Regions from separate parts of the Arthrobacter sp. AL05 genome, predicted to be linked through region 1. Evidence: riboswitches for the same ligand, from Rfam matches in the RefSeq annotation. Region 1 holds a riboswitch; each other region holds the start of a gene.

The links. Region 1 has a riboswitch for S-adenosylmethionine ahead of QK287_RS03575 (homoserine O-acetyltransferase). Riboswitches for the same ligand answer to the same signal wherever they lie in the genome.
Region 2: linked by a shared signal. The riboswitch ahead of QK287_RS02205 (DUF1737 domain-containing protein) and the one ahead of QK287_RS03575 (homoserine O-acetyltransferase) in region 1 are both predicted to bind S-adenosylmethionine.
Region 3: linked by a shared signal. The riboswitch ahead of QK287_RS13900 (aminotransferase class V-fold PLP-dependent enzyme) and the one ahead of QK287_RS03575 (homoserine O-acetyltransferase) in region 1 are both predicted to bind S-adenosylmethionine.

The regions. Positions count from the first base shown of each region.
Region 1 is NZ_JASBRC010000002.1:292,223-299,493, reverse strand. Features, by position in the region: gene QK287_RS03595 (CoA-acylating methylmalonate-semialdehyde dehydrogenase) at 1-848, opposite strand, end outside; gene mmsB (3-hydroxyisobutyrate dehydrogenase) at 873-1,781, opposite strand; gene QK287_RS03585 (LysR family transcriptional regulator) at 1,958-2,863, shown strand; gene QK287_RS03580 (MFS transporter) at 2,985-4,367, opposite strand; gene QK287_RS03575 (homoserine O-acetyltransferase) at 4,548-5,732, opposite strand; SAM riboswitch class IV at 5,744-5,859, opposite strand; gene QK287_RS03570 (bifunctional o-acetylhomoserine/o-acetylserine sulfhydrylase) at 5,941-7,257, opposite strand.
Region 2 is NZ_JASBRC010000001.1:466,555-473,825, forward strand. Features, by position in the region: gene QK287_RS02195 (glycosyltransferase family 2 protein) at 1-237, opposite strand, end outside; gene QK287_RS02200 (ATP-grasp domain-containing protein) at 239-1,183, opposite strand; SAM riboswitch class IV at 1,727-1,841, shown strand; gene QK287_RS02205 (DUF1737 domain-containing protein) at 1,855-2,175, shown strand; gene QK287_RS02210 (rhodanese-like domain-containing protein) at 2,172-2,582, shown strand; gene QK287_RS02215 (O-succinylhomoserine sulfhydrylase) at 2,583-3,791, shown strand; gene QK287_RS02220 (glutamate--cysteine ligase) at 3,862-5,046, opposite strand; gene QK287_RS02225 (UDP-N-acetylglucosamine 1-carboxyvinyltransferase) at 5,101-6,624, opposite strand; gene QK287_RS02230 (energy-coupling factor transporter transmembrane component T) at 6,720-7,271, opposite strand, start outside.
Region 3 is NZ_JASBRC010000011.1:86,088-93,358, reverse strand. Features, by position in the region: gene QK287_RS13905 (class I SAM-dependent methyltransferase) at 1-637, opposite strand, end outside; gene QK287_RS13900 (aminotransferase class V-fold PLP-dependent enzyme) at 771-2,249, opposite strand; SAM riboswitch class IV at 2,284-2,397, opposite strand; gene hisN (histidinol-phosphatase) at 2,504-3,316, opposite strand; gene QK287_RS13890 (ribosome small subunit-dependent GTPase A) at 3,369-4,484, opposite strand; gene aroA (3-phosphoshikimate 1-carboxyvinyltransferase) at 4,468-5,898, opposite strand; gene QK287_RS13880 (DoxX family protein) at 5,906-6,421, opposite strand; gene QK287_RS13875 (sigma-70 family RNA polymerase sigma factor) at 6,757-7,271, shown strand, end outside.

The sequences.
Region 1 (7,271 bases):
ACGGCCATACAACGTTCCCCGGCGGAACCGTAGGCGGCCGAGACGGCGGCGTCGGCGGCCATTGCCAGGTCCGCGTCGGGGAGGACCACCATGTGGTTCTTGGCGCCGCCCAGGGCCTGCACACGCTTGCCGTGGTCGGCGGCACGCCTGTAGATGGACTGGGCGATCGGCGTCGAACCGACAAAGCTGATGGCCTTGACGTCCGGGTGTTCGAGCAGGACGTCGACGGCTTCCTTGTCGCCGTGCACAACGTTCAACACACCGGCGGGCAGGCCGGCCTCGGCGAAGACCTGGGCGATGAAGACCGCGGATGACGGATCCTTTTCGCTGGGCTTAAGCAGCACAGTGTTTCCGCAGGCCAGGGCGCTGCCGATCATCCACAGCGGCACCATGGCCGGGAAGTTGAACGGCGTGATGCAGGCGACGACGCCGACCGGCTGGCGCACCGAGTGAACGTCGACGCCGCCGGCGACCTGTTCGGAACGTTCGCCCTTGAGCGCGTGGGAGAGCCCGGTGGCGAATTCGATGTTCTCCAGGCCGCGGGTGATTTCGCCCTCGGCATCGGAGAGGACCTTGCCGTGTTCACTGGTCAGCAGGGCAGCCAGTTCAGGCCGGCGGGCCAACAGCAGTTCGCGGACCTTAAAGAAGATGGTGGTGCGCTTGGCGAGGCTTGTGGCGCGCCAGCCCGGCAGCGCGGCGCGGGCGGCTTCAACGGCTTCCTGGACGCGGCCGGCAGAGGCCAGGGCGACCTCCTTTTCCTGCTCGCCGGTGGCCGGGTTAAAGACGGGGCCGTAGCGCTCGGCATCGGAGATCAGGGCGCCGTTGATGAAGTGCGGAATGCGTTCCATGGGGAGGATCTCTTTCTAAAAGGTTTAGGGCTGCTTGGCGGACTCGAACGAGCCATCAACCAGCTTGACGATTGCGGAGCAGTCCGTGCCGGACTGGCCGCCGTCGATGAGCCGCTGGAAAAGCTGCTGGACGTGCTCGCCGATCTCCAGCGGCGTGCCGGTGTCGCGGGCAGCGCTGATGGCCAGGCCGATGTCCTTGTTGGCGAGCTCGGCGGTGAACGTCGGCGCAAAGTCGTTGTTCGAGGCGGCGGTGGGCACAACGCCGGCCACCGGGTACCAGGTCCGCAGCGCCCAGCTGTCGCCGGAGGAGACGGAGGCGATGTCCCAGAAGACCTGCTTGTCCAGGCCCAGACGGTCCGCGAGCACCGCGCCCTCGGCCGTGGAGGCGAGGTTGATAAAGAGCATCAGGTTGTTGCAGATTTTGGCGGCCTGGCCGGTGGTGGCGCCGCCGGTGGGGATGATGTTCGCCGCCATCGGCTTGATGTATTCGGTGGCGTCGGCCACCGCGCCGGCCTCCCCGCCGATCATAAACGTCAACGTGGCGGCCTTCGCGCCGCTCATGCCGCCGGAGACGGGCGCGTCGACAAAGCGGAAGCCAGCCGCAGCGGCGGCGTCGTGCAGGGCCTGGGCCGAGGCGATGTCGATCGTGGAGGAGTCCACCAGCAGGGTCTTGGTGTCGGCGTGGGCCAGCACGCCGTCTTCGCCCAGGTACACGGCGCGGGCATGTTCGCCCTTGGGAAGCATGGTGAACACAACGTCGGCGCCGTCAACCGCCTCGGCGACGGTTCCGGCGGGCTTGACACCGCCTGCGGCGGCGGTGGCAACGGCCTCAGGGTTGAGGTCGAAACCGCGGACGTTGTGGCCGGCCGCGGCGAGGTTCACGGACATGGACCCGCCCATGTTCCCCAGTCCGATCCAGGCGATAACTGCCATGGCATAAGCTCCTTTGCTTTGGGTCATCCCGTGCGCGCCGTCAAACGCAGCGCCCGGGTTCCGGCAGTGGCCGGATGCTCAGTGTTAAGCATCACACCCCTGCTACAGTGCAATCAAGGGAAAAAACCACAGATGCTATGTGCACGGATGCACATGCTTAGTTGCGAGGGAGACCCATGGATGTGCGGCGGCTGCCGAGCCCGGACGATCTGCTGATCCTGCTGACGGTGGCCCGGCTGGGCCGGTTCAACGCGGTGGCAGAGACCCTCGGCACAACCCACACAACCATCTCCCGCCGCATCCTGGCGCTGGACAAACAGCTGGGCGGGCGCACCCTGGAGCGGAGTCCGCACGGCTGGGAACTGACGGACCTTGGCAACGAGGCCGTGGCCGCCGCCGAAGCGATCGAGGGCACCCTCGGTGCGCTCACAAACCGCATCGCGCAGTCCGAAGACGTACTCTCGGGCCTGGTCCGGGTCAGCACACCCGACGGCTTCGGGGCAGAATTCGTTGCACCGGCGCTTGTCCGGATGCAACGTCAGCATCCGCTGCTGAACGTTGAAATGCTCAGCGCCACGCGCAAGGTCAGCCGGAACCGCTCCGGCGTGGACCTGGAGGTGGTGGTCGGCAACCTCGACGTCAGCAATGCGCAGCCCATTTTCCTGGCCAACTACTTTCTCCGGCTGTACGCCAGCCCGCAGTACGCCCGGGACCGCGGACTTCCGGTGACGCTCGACGACGTCCGGCAGCATGGTTTTGTGTCCTACGTCGAATCGGCGCTGCAGGTCGCCGAACTTGGCCACCGTTCCACCCAGCTTCCCGTCCCGCGGTCCAGCTTCCAGGCCACCAGCATCTTTGCCCAGCTGGAGGCGGTCCGCCGGGGTGCGGGCATCGGGCTGTTGCCGAACTTCCTGGCGGTCGGCGACCCCGGCTTTGTGCCGGTCCTGCCGGCGGACTTCCAGCGCCAACTTCCGATCTGGGCGGTGGCCCGCGCGGAATCGTTGCGCTCCGCGCCGGTGCAGGCCGTCCTGGCGGCCGTCCGGACCGAGATCTCCGAGCGCCAGGATGTCCTGCTGGGCTGAGCCCGGCGGCCAACAACAACGGCCCTTGTCCCCGCACCGCGGGGACAAGGGCCATTGTTGTTGCTGCTATTTCGTTGCAGGTATTTTGTTGCAGGTACTTCTTGCAGTTACTTCCTGCCTGTTAGTTCTTGCCCGCGGCGAGGAGGTCGGCGGTGCCCCGGGCGTCGGCGGCGTCGACGTCGTGGAGCGAGATGCCGCGGGTTTCCTTGAGGAAGTACACCGCCACCATCGTGACCAGGCAGGCACCGAGCAGGTAGATGGCCACCGGGGTGGAGGACTTGAACGTGCTCAGCAGCGAGGCGGCGATGATCGGAGCCATCGATCCGGCCACGATCGAGGTGACCTGGTAGCCGAGCGAGACACCCGAGTAGCGCATCCGGGTCGGGAACATCTCGGCCATAATTGCCGGCTGGCCGGCATACATCAGTGCGTGGAAGAGCAAGCCGATGGTGATGGCAGCAAGGATGATGATGTCGTTTTTGGTGTCCATCATCGGGAAGGCGAAGAAGCCCCAGGTGCCGCCCAGGACGGCGCCGGCCATGTAGACCGGTTTGCGGCCGAGGCGGTCCGACAGGCGGCCGACCATCGGAACCACGGCGAAGTGGACAGCGTGTGCGACGAGCAGCAGCAGCAGGATCCGTGAGGTGTCAGTCTGGACAACCACCTTCAGGTACGTGATCGAGAAGGTGACGACCAGGTAGTAGAGGATATTCTCCGCGAAGCGCAGGCCCATGGCGGTGAACACACCGCGCGGGTACCGGCGGAAGACTTCGCCCACGCCGTAGCCCTTCTTCTCGACGGTGACTTCCTTCTGGGCCTCCAGGAAGATGGGGGCGTCGGTGACCTTGGTCCGGATGTAGTAGCCGATCAGCACAATCACCGCGGAGAGCCAGAAGGCCACGCGCCAGCCCCAGCTGAGGAAGTCCGCGGAGGACAGCGTCGAGGAGAGGATGAACAGCACCGCAGTGGCCAGCAGGTTGCCCAGCGGAACTGCGGACTGCGGCCAGCTGGCCCAGAAGCCGCGGGATTTGTTCGGGCTGTGCTCCGCGACGAGGAGGACTGCGCCGCCCCATTCACCGCCGACGGCGAAGCCCTGGGCGAACCGCAGGAACACCAGGAGGGCCGGAGCCCAGTAGCCGATCTGCTGGAAGGTCGGCAGGCAGCCCATCAGGAAGGTGGCAACTCCGACCAGGATGATGCTGAGCTGGAGCAGCTGCTTGCGGCCGAACTTGTCGCCGAAGTGCCCAAACACGATGCCGCCGATGGGGCGGGCAACGAAGCCAACTGCATAGGTGAGGAAAGCCGCGATGATACCGTCCAGCTCCGAGCCGGAGTTGGGGAAGAAGGTCTTGCCGAAGACGAGGGTCGCCGCGGAGGCGTAGAGGAAAAACTCGTACCACTCGACGACAGTGCCGGCCATGGAGGCCGCGACTACTTTTTTGAGGCCGGACGTCTTGACGTCGGGCTCTTCTGCGCGCCGTGCGGCCGCGTTTTCCGTGCTCATTTCGACTCCTTTGGCATCGTCTTCGACGCCTCGTGGACCATTGGGAGGAGAGCGCCTGTGAGGTGAGACACGCGGCGCCATTCCCCACGAGTATGTCCGGTTCCGGCCCGGGCCTCAACGGCCATTAGTGCAGAGCGCATCTGCAAAAGTGCACACCCGCGGCGGCTTTTGGCTGCTGGACTACCCGAAGAAGTGCTGTCGGAGCTGGGTGTTGAGCTGCCCAATCTCAGTCAGGAAGCCGTCGTGGCCGATGGGCGCCTCGATGGTGTGCACCGCAACGTTGCCCGGCAGGGCAGCCGCGAGCGCCCGGGACTGGTCCGGGAAGTACAACCGGTCCGAGTCGACGGCCGCCACAAGGAAAGCCGCCGTCGCAGGGGCGAGCGCCTCCGTCAGCGCGCCGCGGCCCCGGCAGACGTCATGGCTCATCAGCGCCTCGGTGATGGCGATGTAGCTGTTCGCATCGAAGCGGCGGACCAGCTTGTTGCCCTGGTGGTCCAGGTAGCTCTCCACCTGGTAACGCCCGCGCCCGGCGAGTGACCCGGCACGCAGCGGAGCCTCGGAGTCCTGGGCGTTCCGGCCGAACCGTCCATCCAGCTCTGCGGCCGAACGGTAGGTGATATGCGCTATCCGCCGGGCCAGGGCCAGTCCCGCCTCCGGCCCGGGACCGCCGTAGTAATCCCCGCCGTTGAAGTTGGGGTCCTGCCGGATGGCGAGTGTTTGCGCCTGGGCGAAGGCAATCTGCTCGGCGGTGCTGCTGGCTCCGATTGAAATAACCCCGCAGCGCCGGACCCGGTCCGGGTAGCTGACGGCCCATTCGAGGGCACGCGCCCCGCCCAGGGAACCGCCGAGCACGGCGTACCAGCTCCGGATTCCCAGCGCGTCCGCGAGCCGGGCCTCGGCGTCGGTGGTATCGCGCAGCGTGACCAGCGGGAACCGTGAGCCCCAGGGCTTCCCGTCGGGTGCCGTCGACGAGGGTCCGGTGGAGCCGTAGCAGCCGCCCAGGATATTGATCGAAACGACAAAGTACTTCCCCGTGTCCACCGGGGCGCCCGGGCCCGCGAGCTGCTCCCACCAGCCCGGCTCCGCACTGGCGCCGCGCGTGACGTGGGTGTCCCCCGTCAACGCGTGCTCGATCAGCACGGCATTGGAGCGTTCGGCGTTGAGGGTCCCCCATGTTTCGTAGCCGAGGGTGGCGTCCGGCAGCCGGGCGCCGGATTCGAGAACCAGGTCACCGATCCGGAGGTACCGGACGGTTCCGTCCGGTACAGCCGCGCCGTCCGCGGCGACGCTGCCGCCGGGGTCCGGGGCATGGGAATGGGAGGTCTTGCTTGCGGATTCACCCTGGCGGGTGGCGGCAATCGTCATGTGAGGACCTAACTTCGCGCTTGCCCGCCGGCAGCTCACCGGCAGGCCAGGTCTTCACCCGGGGCACCCCGCCGCAAATGGAGGGTTGCCGGCCAGCAAGCCGGGGCTGTCGCTGGCACTCATGACCTCCCCTGAGTGTACGAAATGCGGCCGCCCGGTGGCGAAGAATGTGACGCCCGTGTGACTTCCCCCCCCGGGGAACGGTTGGTCAGACGGTCTTGGCGGCGCGGAAACCGGCATCCAGGTCGGCGAGGATGTCGTCGATGTGCTCCAGGCCGACGGAGAGCCGCACCAGGCCGGGGTTCACCCCGGCAACGACCTGCTGCTCCGGCGAGAGTTGGCTGTGTGTCGTCGACGCCGGGTGAATGACCAGCGAGCGCACATCGCCGATATTGGCGACGTGCGAGTGCAATTCAAGGGCGTCCACAAAGCTCTTGCCGGCCTCGCCTCCGCCGGCGATGTTAAAGGAGACAACGGCGCCGGTCCCCTTCGGTCCGTACTTGCGGCCGCGCTCGAACCAAGGGCTGGACGGCAGGCCGGCATAGGCGACGGATTCGACGTCGTCCCTGGCCTCCAGCCATTCGGCGACCCGGCCGGCGTTGGCAACGTGCCGCTCCATCCGCAGGCTAAGGGTCTCGATGCCTTGGGCGATAAGGAAGGCGTTGAACGGGGACACCGCAGAGCCCAGGTCGCGCAACAACTGCACGCGCGCCTTGAGGATATAGGAGAGGTTCGCGCCGAGGGCACCGTCCACGCCGAGGTCCCGGGCGTAGACCAGCCCGTTGTAGCTGGGATCCGGGGTGTTGAAGCCGGGGAACCGTTCCGGGTCCTTGCCGAAGTCGAAATTGCCCGAGTCCACTATCACGCCCGCGATCGCCGTTCCATGGCCGCCGAGGTACTTGGTGGCCGAATGCACCACAATGTCCGCACCCCACTCGATCGGCCGGATAAGGTACGGCGTGGAGAGGGTGTTGTCTACGATCAGCGGGACACCGGCCGCGTGGGCCACCTGGGAGATGCCCTCAAGATCCAGCACGTCCTGGCGCGGGTTGGAGACCACTTCGCCAAAAAAGAGCTTGGTATTGGGCTGCACGGCGTCACGCCACTGTGCCAGGTTGTCCGGGTCCGCCACGAAGGTCACGGAAATGCCAAACTTCTTCAGTGTGTGCGCCAGCAGGTTGTAAGTACCGCCGTAAAGGCTGGGACTTGCCACCACGTGGTCTCCGGCTTCGGCGACATTCAGGATGGCCAGGGTCTCCGCCGCCTGTCCGGAGCTCAGCAGCAGAGCCGCGAGTCCGCCTTCCAGGCTGGCAACCCGCTGCTCCACGGCATCCTGGGTGGGGTTGCCGATCCTGGTGTAAATGGGGGCCAGCTCCGCCAGGGCAAAGCGGTTCGCGGCACTCTCGGCGCTGGGGAACACAAACGACGTCGTCTGGTAAATCGGCAGCGAGCGGGCGCCGGTGGCGCTGTCGGGCTCCTGGCCGGCATGGATCTGACGGGTTTCGAAGGACCAGGCACTTGACATCGGGACACTCCTTA
Region 2 (7,271 bases), on a different contig from region 1:
CGATCGGACGCAGTTCTCAATAGCGGCTGCCTCGTTGAATGCCGGGACAATTATCGACACACGGGGCCACGCATCGAACATCGTGGGGACTTCGCGGCGTCGGCGATGGGCGCTCCGAAGTTCGAACCAGACGGCAAGCGGCACAACGAGCAGTTTCACCAGCCCGAACAACAGGACCGGCAGCCCGAGGAGGACGAGCGGGAACTGGGCCGCCGGGAGCGCTGCGGTGACGTTCATTTCAACCCATGGCATCGGCGAACGGCCCCATGCAGTGCCGGAACGACGCCGGGTTGAAGGAGGGCAGGATAAAGGACGCCAGCACCGCATCGAGCAGCTCAGGCGCGAGTCCGCTGTTCGATCCGAAGCGGGCGTTCACCGCCAGAACCACGGGTGTCCCGTCGGCGCGTCGACGAACGTCCACCTCCACAGGCCCCGTGAGGCCCAGCGCGCGGACCGCAGCCATCGCCACGTTGCCCACGTCGATCGCTTCGCCCGCCTCGGCCCGGCGAGTGGTCACGGCGTTGCCAACGATGCGGTCCGCCGGCCCAACCTTCGCCACAACAACCGCAAATGGCGCGGCACCGTTGTGCGCCGGTGTTCCGAAAACCATGGGCCGGTACTCGTTTCCGGGGATGAATTCCTGGACGATGCGGCTGTCCGGCAGTCGCTGCCAGTCCATTTCCGTGCGGCCATCGACGACTGTCACGACCCGGCCGCCTCGGGACGCCCGGGGTGAGACGACGACCGGTCCGCCCAGGGCGGCCATTGCAGCGTCCGCACCGGCGAAGTCGCTGGGCACGCCGAACCGGGGCACGGGAACGCCCGCTGCATGTAGTTGCCAGGCCGTAAAGAGCTTGTCATGGGCCAACGCCACCGGGCCCGGATCGCCGATCATCACACGTACGTCCGCTCCGAACGCCGCCCGGAACGCGGCGAGCTGCGGCAGTTCCTCGCTGACCGTGGGAATGACAAGATTGATGCCTTCCTGGCTAACCAGTCGCCGAAGTGCTGATACCCGTTCCGCGTCCGTCGCGTGCGGGACGGGGAACACCGTGAATCCTGCCCCGTCCGGCAGCTCGAGGATGTCCGTCCCGAGGACAGGAATGTCGCGCGCTTTCAGTTGGGCCGCGATGGCCTGGCCCGCAGGGCCGCAGGCGCCGGTGACCAATACGCGCGGCCTCACCGCTGTGCCGTCCTGGCAGCCCGGACCCGGCCATCGCCGCCGGCGTCCGCACCGGAGGGCCGGTTCGGAATCAACCCTTCCGTTACCTGGCGGCCGGGTGTGCTGATAACAGCGGCCAAGGCCGTGCTCAGGAGAATAATGAGTAGAACATATATCGCGGCCATAGCAGTCCCCTTCCCTTGTTAAAGGCCCGGCAGTCGACGGCGCCGCACCGGCCTAACTGGCTGGATCATCAGAGCCGGCCGCAAAACTGAGCGATCCTCGGATGGCGTTTTAGGGCCTGGCGACTTCCGTGGCGCTGGTCCTTCAGTAAAGTCGCGCCGACTGCCAAAAGTCCCGAGTAGGAACTACCCGAAAGCCTCCCCGGTTCAAATTCGAGGCCCCGGGGGTTTGTACCTGTGTGCAATCCCCCGAGTACGTGGATGGGGACGCTGGCATGACCGCTGGCGAATGGCTTATGAACAAACCTCCGTTTCCACCCCGCTCCTTAACATGACGGCCGCCGCCGTGCGGTCCGGCGTCACAGGTGTTACGTTCTTTGGGAGTAATGAGAACCGGCGCCAAGCCCTGACTGGCCGGTCGGCAACCCTCCCTTCCGCGGCGGGGTGCCTCAGGTGAGTACTCGGCATATCGACCATTCGAGCTGCAAGCGTGAAAGAAGGAGATCCGTCATGCCTGACGCGTCCACCGCTGCTGTCCCCCGGACAGCAGCGAACAAAGCCCCGGCCCCGTCCCCCTCAGTCGCCGGTGCCGCCGAGCAGAAACTGCTGTACCGTCTGTTCACCGGAGCCGATGACCGCGCCTTCTGCGAGCGTGTATCGGCCGCCCTCACCGAGGGCTACGTTCTGCACGGCGGCCCGGCTGTCACGTTCAACGGCAGCAACGTCGTCGTGGCCCAGGCACTTGTGCTGCCGGCGGCGATCGCCAACGCCGATGCGGCCGTCGCCAGCGCCGTGGACGATCTCGACTTCGACGGCGGGGGCCACGCGTGAGCTACGCCGGGGACCTCAGCCCGCAGGAGGCCTGGTCCAAGCTCGGGGACGGCGCCATCCTGGTGGACGTCCGCACCGAGGGTGAATGGGCCAGCGCCGGAATTCCGGACACCAAAGCGACGGAGAATGATCCGCTCTTCATCCAGTGGAGCCTCGCCGGCGGCATCCCCAATTCGCAGTTTCTGGCGCAACTGAGACAACAGGCCCCCGAAGCCGGCGGCACCGAATTGTTGTTCCTGTGCCGCTCGGGCGCGCGCTCCGTCGCGGCCGCAATCGTCGCCACCGAGGACGGTTTTACCTCCTTTAACATCCTTGAGGGCTTTGAGGGCGAACCCGACGGCGAGGGCCAACGCACTGTCAACGGCTGGAAAAACCGCGGCCTCCCCACCAATCTCGGAAGACACTAAGTGACATTCAACCCTGATGCCGCCGACTGGAGCGCGGACACCCAGGCCGTCCGCGGCGGACTCGACCGCACCGGATTTCAGGAGACGTCAGAACCGGTCTTCCTGAACTCCGGCTTCGTCTACGAATCGGCGGCCGCCGCGGAACGCGCCTTCGCCGGCCACGACGAGCGTTTCGTCTACTCCCGCTACGGCAATCCCTCTGTGGCGACGTTCCAGGAGCGGCTCCGGCTGCTCGAAGGCACCGAGGCCTGCTTTGCCACGGCGTCGGGCATGTCCGCTGTCTTTACTGCCCTGGGTGCCCTGTTGGCCGCCGGCGACAGGGTGGTGGCGGCCCGATCGCTGTTCGGCTCATGCTTTGTGATCCTGAACGAGATCCTGCCCCGCTGGGGCGTCGAGACGGTCTTCGTTGACGGCCCGGACCTGGTGCAGTGGCGCGAGGCGCTCGCCAAACCCACCACTGCTGTCTTCTTCGAGTCGCCCTCGAACCCAATGCAGGAAATCGTGGATATCGCGGCAGTGAGCGAAATGGCGCACGCGGCCGGGGCGACGGTCGTCGTCGATAATGTCTTTGCCACTCCCCTGCTGCAGCGCTGCGGGGAGCTCGGCGCGGACGTGATCGTCTACTCCGGCACCAAGCACATCGACGGCCAGGGTCGCGTCCTTGGCGGCGCGATCCTGGGCACCAGGGATTTCATCGAGGGCCCGGTCAAGCAGCTGATGCGCCATACCGGCCCGGCACTCTCGGCCTTCAACGCATGGGTGCTGACCAAGGGCCTGGAGACGATGGCCCTGCGGGTGAACCACTCCTGTGCCTCCGCGCTGCGGCTGGCCGAGTGGCTTGAGGAGCAACCCGCGGTCAGCTGGGTCAAGTACCCGCTGCTGCAGTCCCACCCGCAGCATCAGCTGGCCGCCCGGCAGATGAAAGCCGGCGGCACCGTGCTGACCTTCGAGCTCGCCGCGTCCGCCGGGCATTCGGCGAAGGAGGCTGCGTTCGCGCTGCTGGACGGGCTGCGGATCATCGATATCTCCAACAACCTCGGCGATTCGAAGTCGCTGATCACCCATCCCGCCACCACGACGCACCGCGCTATGGGGCCGGAGGGCCGTGCGTCGATCGGGCTCAGTGACGGCGTGGTGCGCCTCTCGGTGGGACTCGAGGATATTGCGGACCTGATCCGCGACCTCGGGCAGGCGCTCAAATCTTGCTAGCGCCGTTTGCGGTGCTTGAGTTGGCAGATAGCGGCGATGCCTTGGCGGAGAACTGCCGTGAACTGCACACTCAGCGCCGCCGGACCGGGCCCAGCGTTGTGCTCCCGTCGGCGGGTTCCCCGGTGTCCGGTCCCGGCACGGTCGCCGCGACGGCGCGTTCAACGACGGCGGACAGGCCGCCGGCGTCGAACGGTTCCCTTTGCAGCTGCGACCCGGTGCCCTCGGCGAGCATCCGGCTAACACCATGGCGCACCAAGTCCAGCTCGCCCTGATCCACCAGCACGGGCGCTACGAAGTCCACCAGGGCGTGGACCACTTCGGCAGCCGGGGCTGGGACGAAGGTCCCGAAGTCCAGCAGCTGCCCGCGCAGTCCGCAGTTGCTGGCCTGCCAGGCGGCCATCCGCAGCAGCAGCGTCGGCACCGGGGCGGGATCAACGCCGTCGTGCCATTCCCGGGACGCGGACTCCACAAGCGCACGCACCAGCACGGCGATCAGCGCGGCGTCCTCGGCCCGCAGGCAAACGTCTGCGACCCGGACCTCCAATGTGGGATAGTGCCGGCACAGCCTCGAGTCGAAGTAGACCATTCCTTCATCCATCAGGACGCCGCTTTCCACCAGACGGTTTACGACGCGGCGGTAGACCGGAAGGCTGCCGAAGATCATGGTGGGGCCCGATCCCGGCCAGCGGTTCCAAGCCTGGGTGCGGTAGCTTTCGAATCCTGTCTCAGCACCGTTCCAGTAGGGCGAATTTGCGCTCAGGGCAATCAGCACAGCAAGTTTGTCGCGGATCCGGTCCATCACTGCCACACCCTCTTCCGGAGACTCCACAAGGGTGTGGACGTGCAGGCCGCAGGTGAGCTGGTTCCGGACGGTGCGCCCAAAACGCTGCTGCATGGTCAGGTACCGCTGCTTCGGCGTCAGGTGGGTTGCCGAGCCGAGCGGCGACGTGCCGAGGGCGGCGATCCGGCCGCCATGCACCCTGGCGGCGCGGTCCGCGAGGGCACGGCCCTGCCTGAGCTGCCGGAGCAACTCGGCGTACTCCAGGCACGGCCGGGTCCGGGATTCAAGCTGTTCCAGCTTGAGCTCATAGCTGAAGTTCGGTTCCTCATAGACCGGCGGCTGCGCGGAACCGGCCCGGCCGGAGGCCCGCTTCGGGGGTTCCAGCCGGGGCAAAATGGCGTCGGCGAGGGGAAGCGGCATCCCGGTTTCGGGGTCCACGATGAGCAGTTCCTCCTCCACACCGAAGGTGCGCATGATTCCATTGTGCGCCAGGTCTCCGTGAAGCGCGCCGCCTCGCTACGGGGTCGCTCAGTCCTGGAAGTACTCGATTTTTGCGCCGAGGGTGTTGAGCCGCTCGGCCAAGTCCTCGTAGCCTCGTTCGATCACATAGATATTGCGCAGTTCCGATACGCCGCGGGCGGCGAGCATCGCCAACAGCAGGCAGGCAGCGGGTCGGAGGGCCGGCGGGCAGCCCACCTCTGCCGCACGCCATTTGGTGGGGCCGTTGACGTAGATCCGGTGCGGGTCCAGCAGCTGCACCTGCGCGCCGAGTTTGTTCAGCTCCGTCAGGTAGATCGCCCGGTTGTCATAAACCCAGTCGTGGATCATCGTCTGGCCCTGGGCATTCGCGGCGATGACCGCGAAGAAGGGCAGGTTGTCGATGTTCAGCCCGGGGAACGGCATGGGGTGGATCTTGTCCTCGGGTGCCCGCAGTACCGAGGGCCGGGTGGTGACATCCACCAGCCGGGTGCGCGCGTTGCGGGCCAGATACTCCCCGGACACTTCCAGCTGCTGACCCATCTGTTCCAGCGTCGCGAGCTCGATTTCCATAAATTCGATCGGGACGCGCCGGACGGTCACTTCCGAGTTTGTGACAATGCCGGCGGTGATCAGGCTCATCGCCTCGATCGGATCTTCGGACGGGAAATATTCAACATCGACGTCGACGGAGGGGCGGCCGGTGATCTTCAGCGTGGTGGTTCCTACGCCGTCGATCCGGACCCCGAGCATCTCCAGGTAGAAGCAAAGGTCCTGCACCATGTAGTTGGGGCTGGCGTTGCGGATGACTGTGGTCCCGCCGCGGTGGGCGGCTGCCATGATGGCGTTTTCGGTAACGGTGTCGCCGCGTTCGCTGAGCACAAAGGACCGGTCCGCCGCGTCCGCGGGCGGCGCCTGCACGGCGTAGTAGCCGGACTTGGCGTCCACGCTGAGGCCGAACTGGCGCAGCGCCTGCATATGCGGCTGCACCGTGCGGGTGCCAAGGTCGCAGCCGCCGGCATAGGGCAGCCGGTATTCGGCGGATTCGTCCAGGAGCGGGCCCAGCAACATAATGACGCTGCGGGTCCGGCGGGCCGCCTCGATGTCCATCGCGTCAAGGTCCAGGGCCGCGGGGCGCCGGATCTGAAGATCACTGGCGTTGAGCCAAACGCATTCGACGCCGATACTCGTCAGCACCTCGACGATCCTGTTCACTTCTTCGATGCGTGCGAGCCGGCGCAGGGTGGTGGTGCCGCGGTTGATCAGGCTGGCGCACAGCAGGGCGACACCTGCGTTTTTGCTGCTGTTGACGTCCACCGAACCGGACAGGGTCCGGCCGCCTTCCACCCGCAGATGCGTCATGGCGGGCCGCCCCACCTTAACGATGCTCCGGTCAAAAATAACCTCAAGACGCTGGATCATTTTCAGGCTCAGATTCTGCTTGCCTTGTTCCATTCGGGCGATGGCGCTCTGGCTGGTTCCCAGCTCGGCGGCCAGCTGGCCCTGGGTCCAGCCTTTTTGCCCGCGGGCATCGCGGAGTAACGCACCAACGTGTTCAGCAGTCTGTTGAGTCATCCCGCAAAAATATCATGGGTGACGTATTTCTCCGGTCATTTCAGATAAGACGCCGGAAAAATCGCTGCGATACCCGTTCCGTGCGATAATTATCGCTATTGCCGGGCAAGGAAGACCATGTTCCAGGTGCCTGCCGCCAACGACGCCGCGACGGCGGAACCGGCGATCAGGAGTCCGCCGAGAACCACCCAGACGTCCAGGGCGCTGAAGGTGGATTTCCGTGCCCAGGTCCGCGGCGCATCGCCGAAGCCGCGGGCCTCCATAGTGACAGCGAGGCGGGAGGCGCGCCGGACGGCCTGCACCAGCAGCCCGAAGCTCTGCCCCAAGGTGGCGCGGAGCCGCTGCAGGGGGTTCCCGTGGGAACCCACACCGCGGGCACGGCGGGCCATCCCAATGGTGTGCCACTCTTCGGCCATCAATCCCACAAGACGCATCGCGGCAAGCGTTCCGAGGACAAAGCGGTGCGGGAGTTTCGCGTTCTGCGCGAGGGCGTCCGCCAGGTCCGTGGGATCCGTACAACTCATCAGCAGCACCGCCGGCAGCGCGATGGCCAGCCCGCGGACCATAAAGCCGACCCCTAGCTCCAGGGAACCGTCGCTGATGGACCAAATCCTGGCATCAAGCAGAATACGGCCGCTGTCCGGCGC
Region 3 (7,271 bases), on a different contig from region 1:
CCTGGCCGGCCGCCAGGTAGTAGCTGCGGGACTTCGCCAGCGCCAGGATGTCTGCGCCGCGCACCGGATCTTCCCACCGGGTGAGATGGCTCTCCAGTCCCGTAAATTCAGGTCCCAGCGGCGGTGTGAAGTGCGGTTTGTGCACGTCTCCGGCATGCATAATGCGCGAGAGCCGGTGCACCCAGGGAACAGACGTGTCCAGCTGGTTCCAGATCAGCCCCAGGACACCGTGCGGGCGGAGGATCCTGGCGATTTCCGTGCTGGCCAGGAGCGGATCGCACCAGTGCCAGGCCTGGGCGACTGTCACCACGTCGAAAGCACTGTCGGGCAGCCCCGTCCGCTCCGCGGTACCCTCGACGGCGGTGACCCCGGGAAGTGCCCGGCGCAGCTGTTCCAGCATGTCCGCGGAGGGGTCCACTGCCGCCGTGCGCAGGCCGCGCCCGACCAGCAGCGCCGTGAATTTCCCGGTTCCGGCGCCGAGGTCCGCGGCATCCGCTGCGCCGCCGGGGATCAGCCAGTCAGCGGATTCCTCGGGATACCCGGGCCGGACGCGGTCGTAGTGTTCCCCGCCGTCCTGAAAGCTGTGCCCCAGCTCCTGGCGCCGCCCCTGGGGCAGCTTGGGTCCGCCGCGTGCCACGTTTGATCTCCTTCGGCAGGTCCGGGTACGTACCTTGTGAATTTACCGCACCGTGCAGGGGCCGCGTTTGCAGGGGCCGCGTTTGCAGGGGCCGCGTCTGCCGCCGGAGCCCGCGGCGCCGCACCGGCGGCCGTTAGTCCAGCGTGCAGGGCGCCGCCCCGGCCGTGCCGGGGGTGTTGGGGGCCCAGTGCGGGTAGCTGCGGGTGTCGTTGGACGGTACCCAGCGGCCTGCGTCCACCACGTAGTCCCAGCCGAGGCCGTTCCCGAGCAGCTCCCGGACTCCGGTGAGCAGCCGCTGGGCGTCATCAAGCCTGGAGCCCAAACCGAAGCTTGCCCGCAGCGACCCCGAGGGCAGGCCAAGCCGCCGGAGCAGCGGATGCGCGCAAAACCTGCCGTCGCGCAGCCCCATACCGTGCTCGGCGGACAGGTAGGCTGCCACCAGGCCCGCGTCGTAGCCTTCCACCGAGAAGTTGACGACGCCGATGGTGCCGGCGCCGGGAGGGGTTTGTGACCCGGTGCCCGCCCCCGGCCCTGCAGCCGCGTCGAAGGTACCGCTGTCGGAGAAGATCTGGTGGACCGTCACACCGTCGATCCGGGCGAGGCCTTCCACCAGGAAGGACCGGATGGCGTTCTCGTGCGCGTGCCACTGGTCCGCGTCCAGCCCGGCGATGATTTGCGCGGCCCGGGCCAGGGTGGCGGCGCCGAGCACGTTCGGGGATCCGCCCTCATGCCGGGCGGGTCCCGTGGTCCAGCTGACAGCATCGATCCGGGCGTCCTGGACGGCCCCGCCGCCCGCGAGGTGCGGGATGCCGGCGTCGAGCCAGTCGGGACGCCCGATCAGGACGCCGGCACCGAAGGGTGCGTAGAGCTTGTGCCCCGAGAAGGCGATGTAGTCGAGGTCGTCCGTGGAGACGTTGATCCGCCGGTGCGGGGCCAACTGGGCGGCGTCGACGACGATCCGGGCGCCGTAGTCGTGCGCCAGCGCTGCCAGGTCGCGGATTGGCAGGATCTCGCCGGTGACGTTGGAGGCCCCGGTCACGGCAAGCAGGCTGACGCCGCCGTGGGCGAGTTCCTGGCGGAGCAGCTCCAGGGTGGCCGCGAGGGTGGGGGCGGCAATGACGCTGCGGTGGGGTACCCGCTGCCAGGGCAGGAGGTTGGCATGGTGTTCAATGTCGAGGTAGAGCACCTCGCCGGTATGCTCGCCGTCGACGACCGGCAGGCAGCCGGCCAGCAGGTTCAGCGAATCGGTGGTGTTCCTGGTGAAGATCACCGCATCGTCCGGCCGGCCGCCAACGAAGTCGCGGACAATCCCGCGGGCGTTCTCGTAGACCGAGGTGCTGATCTGGGAGGCATAGCCGGCGCCGCGGTGGACGCTGGCGTAGAACGGCAGGATCTCGTTGAGGTAGGCCGAGACCACGGACAGCGCCGGAGCCGAGGCACCGTAGTCCAGGTTGGCGTAGCGGACATGTCCGCCCTGGATGAGAGGCGCCTGGATCTCGGCGCCGGTCACCGCGGCCAGCGGCCGGCGGGCAACGGCGAACCGCGGATCGGGATGTGCCGGACCGGTCTTGGCCTGAACCTCGGCGCCGGCAGGAATGGTGGCAGTCGTCATGGGGCCTCGCTCGAAAAGGACCCCACGCACCGGGGATCCGCGCTTGCCGGGTCCGTTCCGGACCGGCCAGGTCGTCACCCGGGGCACCCCGCCGCGAATGGAGGGTTGCCGGCCAGCAAACCGGGGTTTAGCGCTGGCACTCGTGACCTGGTTCGAGCCTAGGCCATGCCGGCTTCCGTGGAAAAGGCAGGGCAGGATTGTGAAGTCCTTTGTGACGGGCCGGTACCGAAGCTGCCGAACGGCGCCGGACGCGCTTACAGCAGGTCGTCCAGCCCGGGGTTCAGACGCTTGAGGACTTCGGAGTGCAGAATGGAGTTGGTCGCGAGGGCGTTGCCGCCGAAGGGACCGTCTTCTCCTTCGAGGGAGGTAAAGCGGCCGCCGGCCTCGGTGACGATCGGAACCAGCGCGGCCATGTCGTAGAGGTTGAGTTCGGGTTCGCAGGCGATATCAACGGCACCTTCCGCCACCAGGCAGTAGGACCAGAAGTCGCCGTAGGCGCGGGTCCGCCACACCTCTTCGGTGAGCCCCAGGAACTCGTCAAGGTTGCCGCGCTGCTTCCAACCTCCCAGGCTGGAATATGACAGCGAGGCATCCGGCAGGCTCGCGACGTTGGAGACCTTCAGCCGGGTTGCGGCCGCCAGTGAACGGCCCATGTACGCACCGGCGCCTTTTGCCGCCCACCAGCGCTTTCCCAGCGCCGGGGCACTGACAACGCCGACCACCGGCTCGCCCTCATCGACGAGGGCGATCAGCGTCGCCCAGACCGGGACGCCGCGGACGAAGTTTTTGGTCCCGTCAATCGGGTCGATGATCCAGCGGCGGGAGCCGTGGCCGGAACTGCCGAACTCCTCCCCGAGCACGGCGTCGCGGGGCCGGGACCGCGACAGCTGGCCACGGATGGCCTCCTCGGCGGATTTATCGGCGTCAGTGACCGGCGTCAGGTCCGGCTTCGTCTCGATCCGAAGGTCGAGCGCCTTGAAGCGGCTCATGGTCTGGGCATCTACGGAATCTGCCAGGACATGGGCAAGGCGCAGGTCGTCGTTGTAGCTCGAAGCGGGTTGACTCATGCTTCCAAACTACCGTCAAAGCGGGCAGGGAAGCGGTAGGCGCCGCGGCCTGCTAGGAGACGGTGCCCAGTTCCTTAACGTCCTGGGCTTCCAACCGCGGGTCTGTCCCGAGCAAACGGCGCAGTGAGGCGAGCCTGGCCGGACCGGATTCTCCTGCCTGGCCGGAGGCCACCCAGGCGTCCACGCCGCAGTTGACGGCGCTGGAATCGTGCTTGCAGCCCCGTTCGCAGTCGTCGGTGCCGGGCTCGAGGTCGGGGAAGGACCGTAGGATCCGGTCCGGGTCCACATGCGCGAGCCCGAAGGAGCGGATGCCCGGGGTGTCGATGATCCAGCTCCCCGCCGGCGCATCGTTGACTTTGAGGGCCAGCGCGGAGGATGAGGTGTGGCGGCCGCGCCCGGTCACGGCGTTGACACCGCCGGTGGCGCGTTCGGCGCCGGTGAGGGCGTTAACCATGGTGGACTTGCCGACGCCGGAATGGCCCAGCATCACGGTGACCTTCCCGTCGAGGTAGGCGCGCAGCTGTGCGACGGCGTCCTTGTCCAGCCGGGCGGAGAGCCCGTCATCGGAGCGGGCATCGATGCCCGAGGCGGCGGAGTCCGCCGTCTTGGAAATAATCACCGGGAAAGCAAGGTGCTGGTAGTTGGCGAGGAGCTCGGCAGGATCCTTGACGTCGGCTTTGGTGACAAGCAGCAGCGGATCGATCCCGGCGTCGTACGCGGCCACCAGGGCGCGGTCGATAAATCCGGTCCGCGGCTCGGGATTGGCGGCCGCCACCACGATCACCAACTGGTCGGCGTTGGCGACGACGGCCCGCTCGATCGGGTCCGTGTCGTCGGCGCTGCGCCGCAGCAGGGTCCTGCGGTCCTGGATCCTGACCAGCCGGGCCAGGGTGTCGGGCTCGCCGCTGACGTCGCCGACCAACGAAACGAAGTCGCCGGCCACTACCGGGTTGCGGCGCAGTTCGCGGGCGCGGGCGGCGATGATCTTCCGTTCTGCCCCCGTGCCTTCGGCGACGACGGCGGTGTAGCGTCCGCGGTCAACGGTAATGATCCGCCCGGTCACGGCATCGTCGTGGCTGGGCCGGTCCTTGGTGCGGGGCCGGGTGCCTTTTTTGTTGGGGCGGATCCGGGCGTCGGATTCGTCCCAGGAATCAGTGCTGCGTGCCACCGGAGGCGTCCTTCTCTGCCGGGGAGGCCCCTGCGGGAGGCGTGTTTCCTGCGCTGAGGCCAAGCATGGACTCCCACAGTTGCGGAAAGTCGGGCATGGTCTTAGCCGTGGTCCCAATATCCTCGACAACGACGCCCGCTACGGCCAGGCCGAGGATGGCGCCGGCCGTGGCCATACGGTGGTCGGCGTAGCTGCGGACGACGCCGCCGTGCAGCGGGGCGGGCCGGATGATGAGGCCATCAGAGGTCTCCTCCGCGTCTCCGCCGAGCCGGTTGATCTCCGCCACAAGGGCGGCCAGCCGGTCCGTTTCGTGCCCGCGGAGGTGGGCGATGCCACTGAGCCGGGAGGGACCGCTGGCTAGCGCGCAGAGTGCGGCGACAGTGGGGGCAAGTTCGCTGGTCTCGTGAAAGTTCCCGCCGGTGAGCTCCGGGCCGCCGGTGACGGTCAGGGTACCGTCGGTGAGCGACACGGTGGCCCCCATCTCCGCTAGCACGCTGCGCCACATATCGCCGACCTGCGTCGTCGGGGCCGGCCAGTTCGGGATGCGGACGGTGCCTCGGGTGGCCAGGGCCGCCGCCAGGAACGGACCGGCGTTGGAAAGGTCCTGTTCGATCCTGACGTCAAAGGCCCGGATGGGTCCGGGCGAGACAACCCAGTGGTTTGGGCGGGAATCGTCAACGGCTACCCCGGCTCCGCGCAGCACGGCGACGGTCATGGTGATGTGGTCAAGGCTGGGAACGGGCATCCCTGGGTGTTCGTGGCTCTGGTGTTCGAGGTGCAGTCCGTCCACAAACCGGGACCCGGCCAGGAGCAGTGCGGACACAAACTGCGAGGACGCGCTGGCGTCAATAACGAGGTGGCCGCCGCGCACGGCGGCCGCGCCGTCGACGGTGAACGGCAGCGAGGATGCCGGGCCTCCGTCGGGCGCGCTGACCCTGACGCCCAGCCCGGTGAGGGCTTCGATGATGGGGCCCATTGGGCGCTCGCGCGCGTGCGGATCTCCGTCGAACAGCGTCAGCCCCGGGCGCAGGGCCGCGAGGGGCGGCACGAACCGCATAACCGTCCCCGCCAGCCCGCAGTCCACCACTCCCGTCCCCCCGGCTGCCGCCTGGCTGATGGGCGTGATGGCCAGGTCCGGGCCGAAATCGCCGTCGCCGGGCACTTCCGTGATCCGGGCCCCGAGTTGCCGCAGCGCCGCGATCATCAGGGCGGAGTCCCGGGAGTGCAGCGGAGCCCGGAGCCGTGAGGGCCCGTCCGCGAGGGCGGCCAGCACGAGATAGCGGTTGGTCAGGGACTTGGACCCGGGAACGGTGACTGTTGCGTCCACCGGGTGTCCGGCGAAGGGCGCCGGCCAGAGTGCGGCAGCGTTCGCCGGCAGGGGGTGTGCGGCTGCTGTGGGGGTGGTGCCGGTCATTGCTGCTTTAGGCTCCGACGGTGTGGTCTACGGCTTTGCGTACGGCCTTGTCGGCTTTTTTCATCTGTTTGCCGGTGCTCTTCCGGACATCGGCCGCAAGGTGCTCAGCCCGCCAGGCCAGGCTGGGACGGCCGTCCGTGTCGACTGCGGCCAGCAGGACGCCGCCGGTCAGTGAGACGTTCTTGAGCAGCTGCTTGCGGCGGGCGTTGCGGCCCTCAGTGGAGGTGATGTCCGCGCTGCGCCATTCGACGTAGCTGTTGAGCGCCGAGATGACAGCCAGGATGCTTGCGGCCAGACGTGCCGACTTGCCGAGGGCAAACATAAGGCCGGCCCCGACCTGGGTGCCGCCGATGACCCGGGCGAGGACTTTTTCGCTGGTCTGGAACGGCAGGGACTCCGCCGCGCGGCGCAGCAGGGGTGAGAGCTGCGTGGCGGTGTCATCCGCGTTCTTGAGCTTGTCCAGCCCGGCAAGGACGAAACTGGACGCCAGCATGGGCCGGGCGAGAAAGCGGACAAACGACATGAAATTCCTCCTGGGTGGGCGGACCGCGGGAATGAAGCGGGAGAACCGGTTCTAGTCTTGCACTTTTGTGGAATATTTGCCCGCCGGGCGGGGTTGTCAATAGCAGATTTCAGGCCCTGGTTTAGGGCTGGATGTAGGTTCAGCGGGAGTCAGATCGGCCCGGAACGACGGGCTGGAACACGGTGCCACGGGCAAACGAGTCAGTCGTGGCGCAGGAAGGCGGAACTATGGTTCTGGTGAAGGATACGCCGTTAAGGAACAGTCTCTTGGCGACCAGCGGGAAACCGGCGTTAGGAGGCGGGCAGTTGTGGGCTGATGCCCTGCAGCAGGCAACCATGCCGGCAGGCCGGGACGGCCGCCGCACTCTCACAGTAGACTTGGGGGCAATGAGCACCATGGATCCGGCCGTCACGGCCAAGCACACGGTCGCCGGAAACGGTGCCACACCCGCCAAGCCACCCGCCGCCAGTCCTGCTGGCGCACCGTCAGGGGCTACCCCGGAGATTGACGCCGGGCTGGACGCGGCGGCCCGGGAGACGATCGTGGACGGTCAGGCGCTGGACACTGCGACTGAAACGACGCAGGAACGCCGGGCGCGGTTCGAACGCGACGCCATGCAGTATGTTGACCAGCTGTACTCCGCGGCCATGAGGATGGCCCGAAACCCCGCCGACGCCGAGGATCTCGTCCAGGAGGCGTACACCAAGGCTTTCTCCGCGTTCCATCAGTACAAGCCCGGCACCAACTTGAAGGCCTGGCTTTACCGCATCCTGACGAATACCTACATCAATCTTTACCGCAAGCGCCAACGCGAGCCCCTGCAGTCCAACTCGGACACCATTGAGGACTG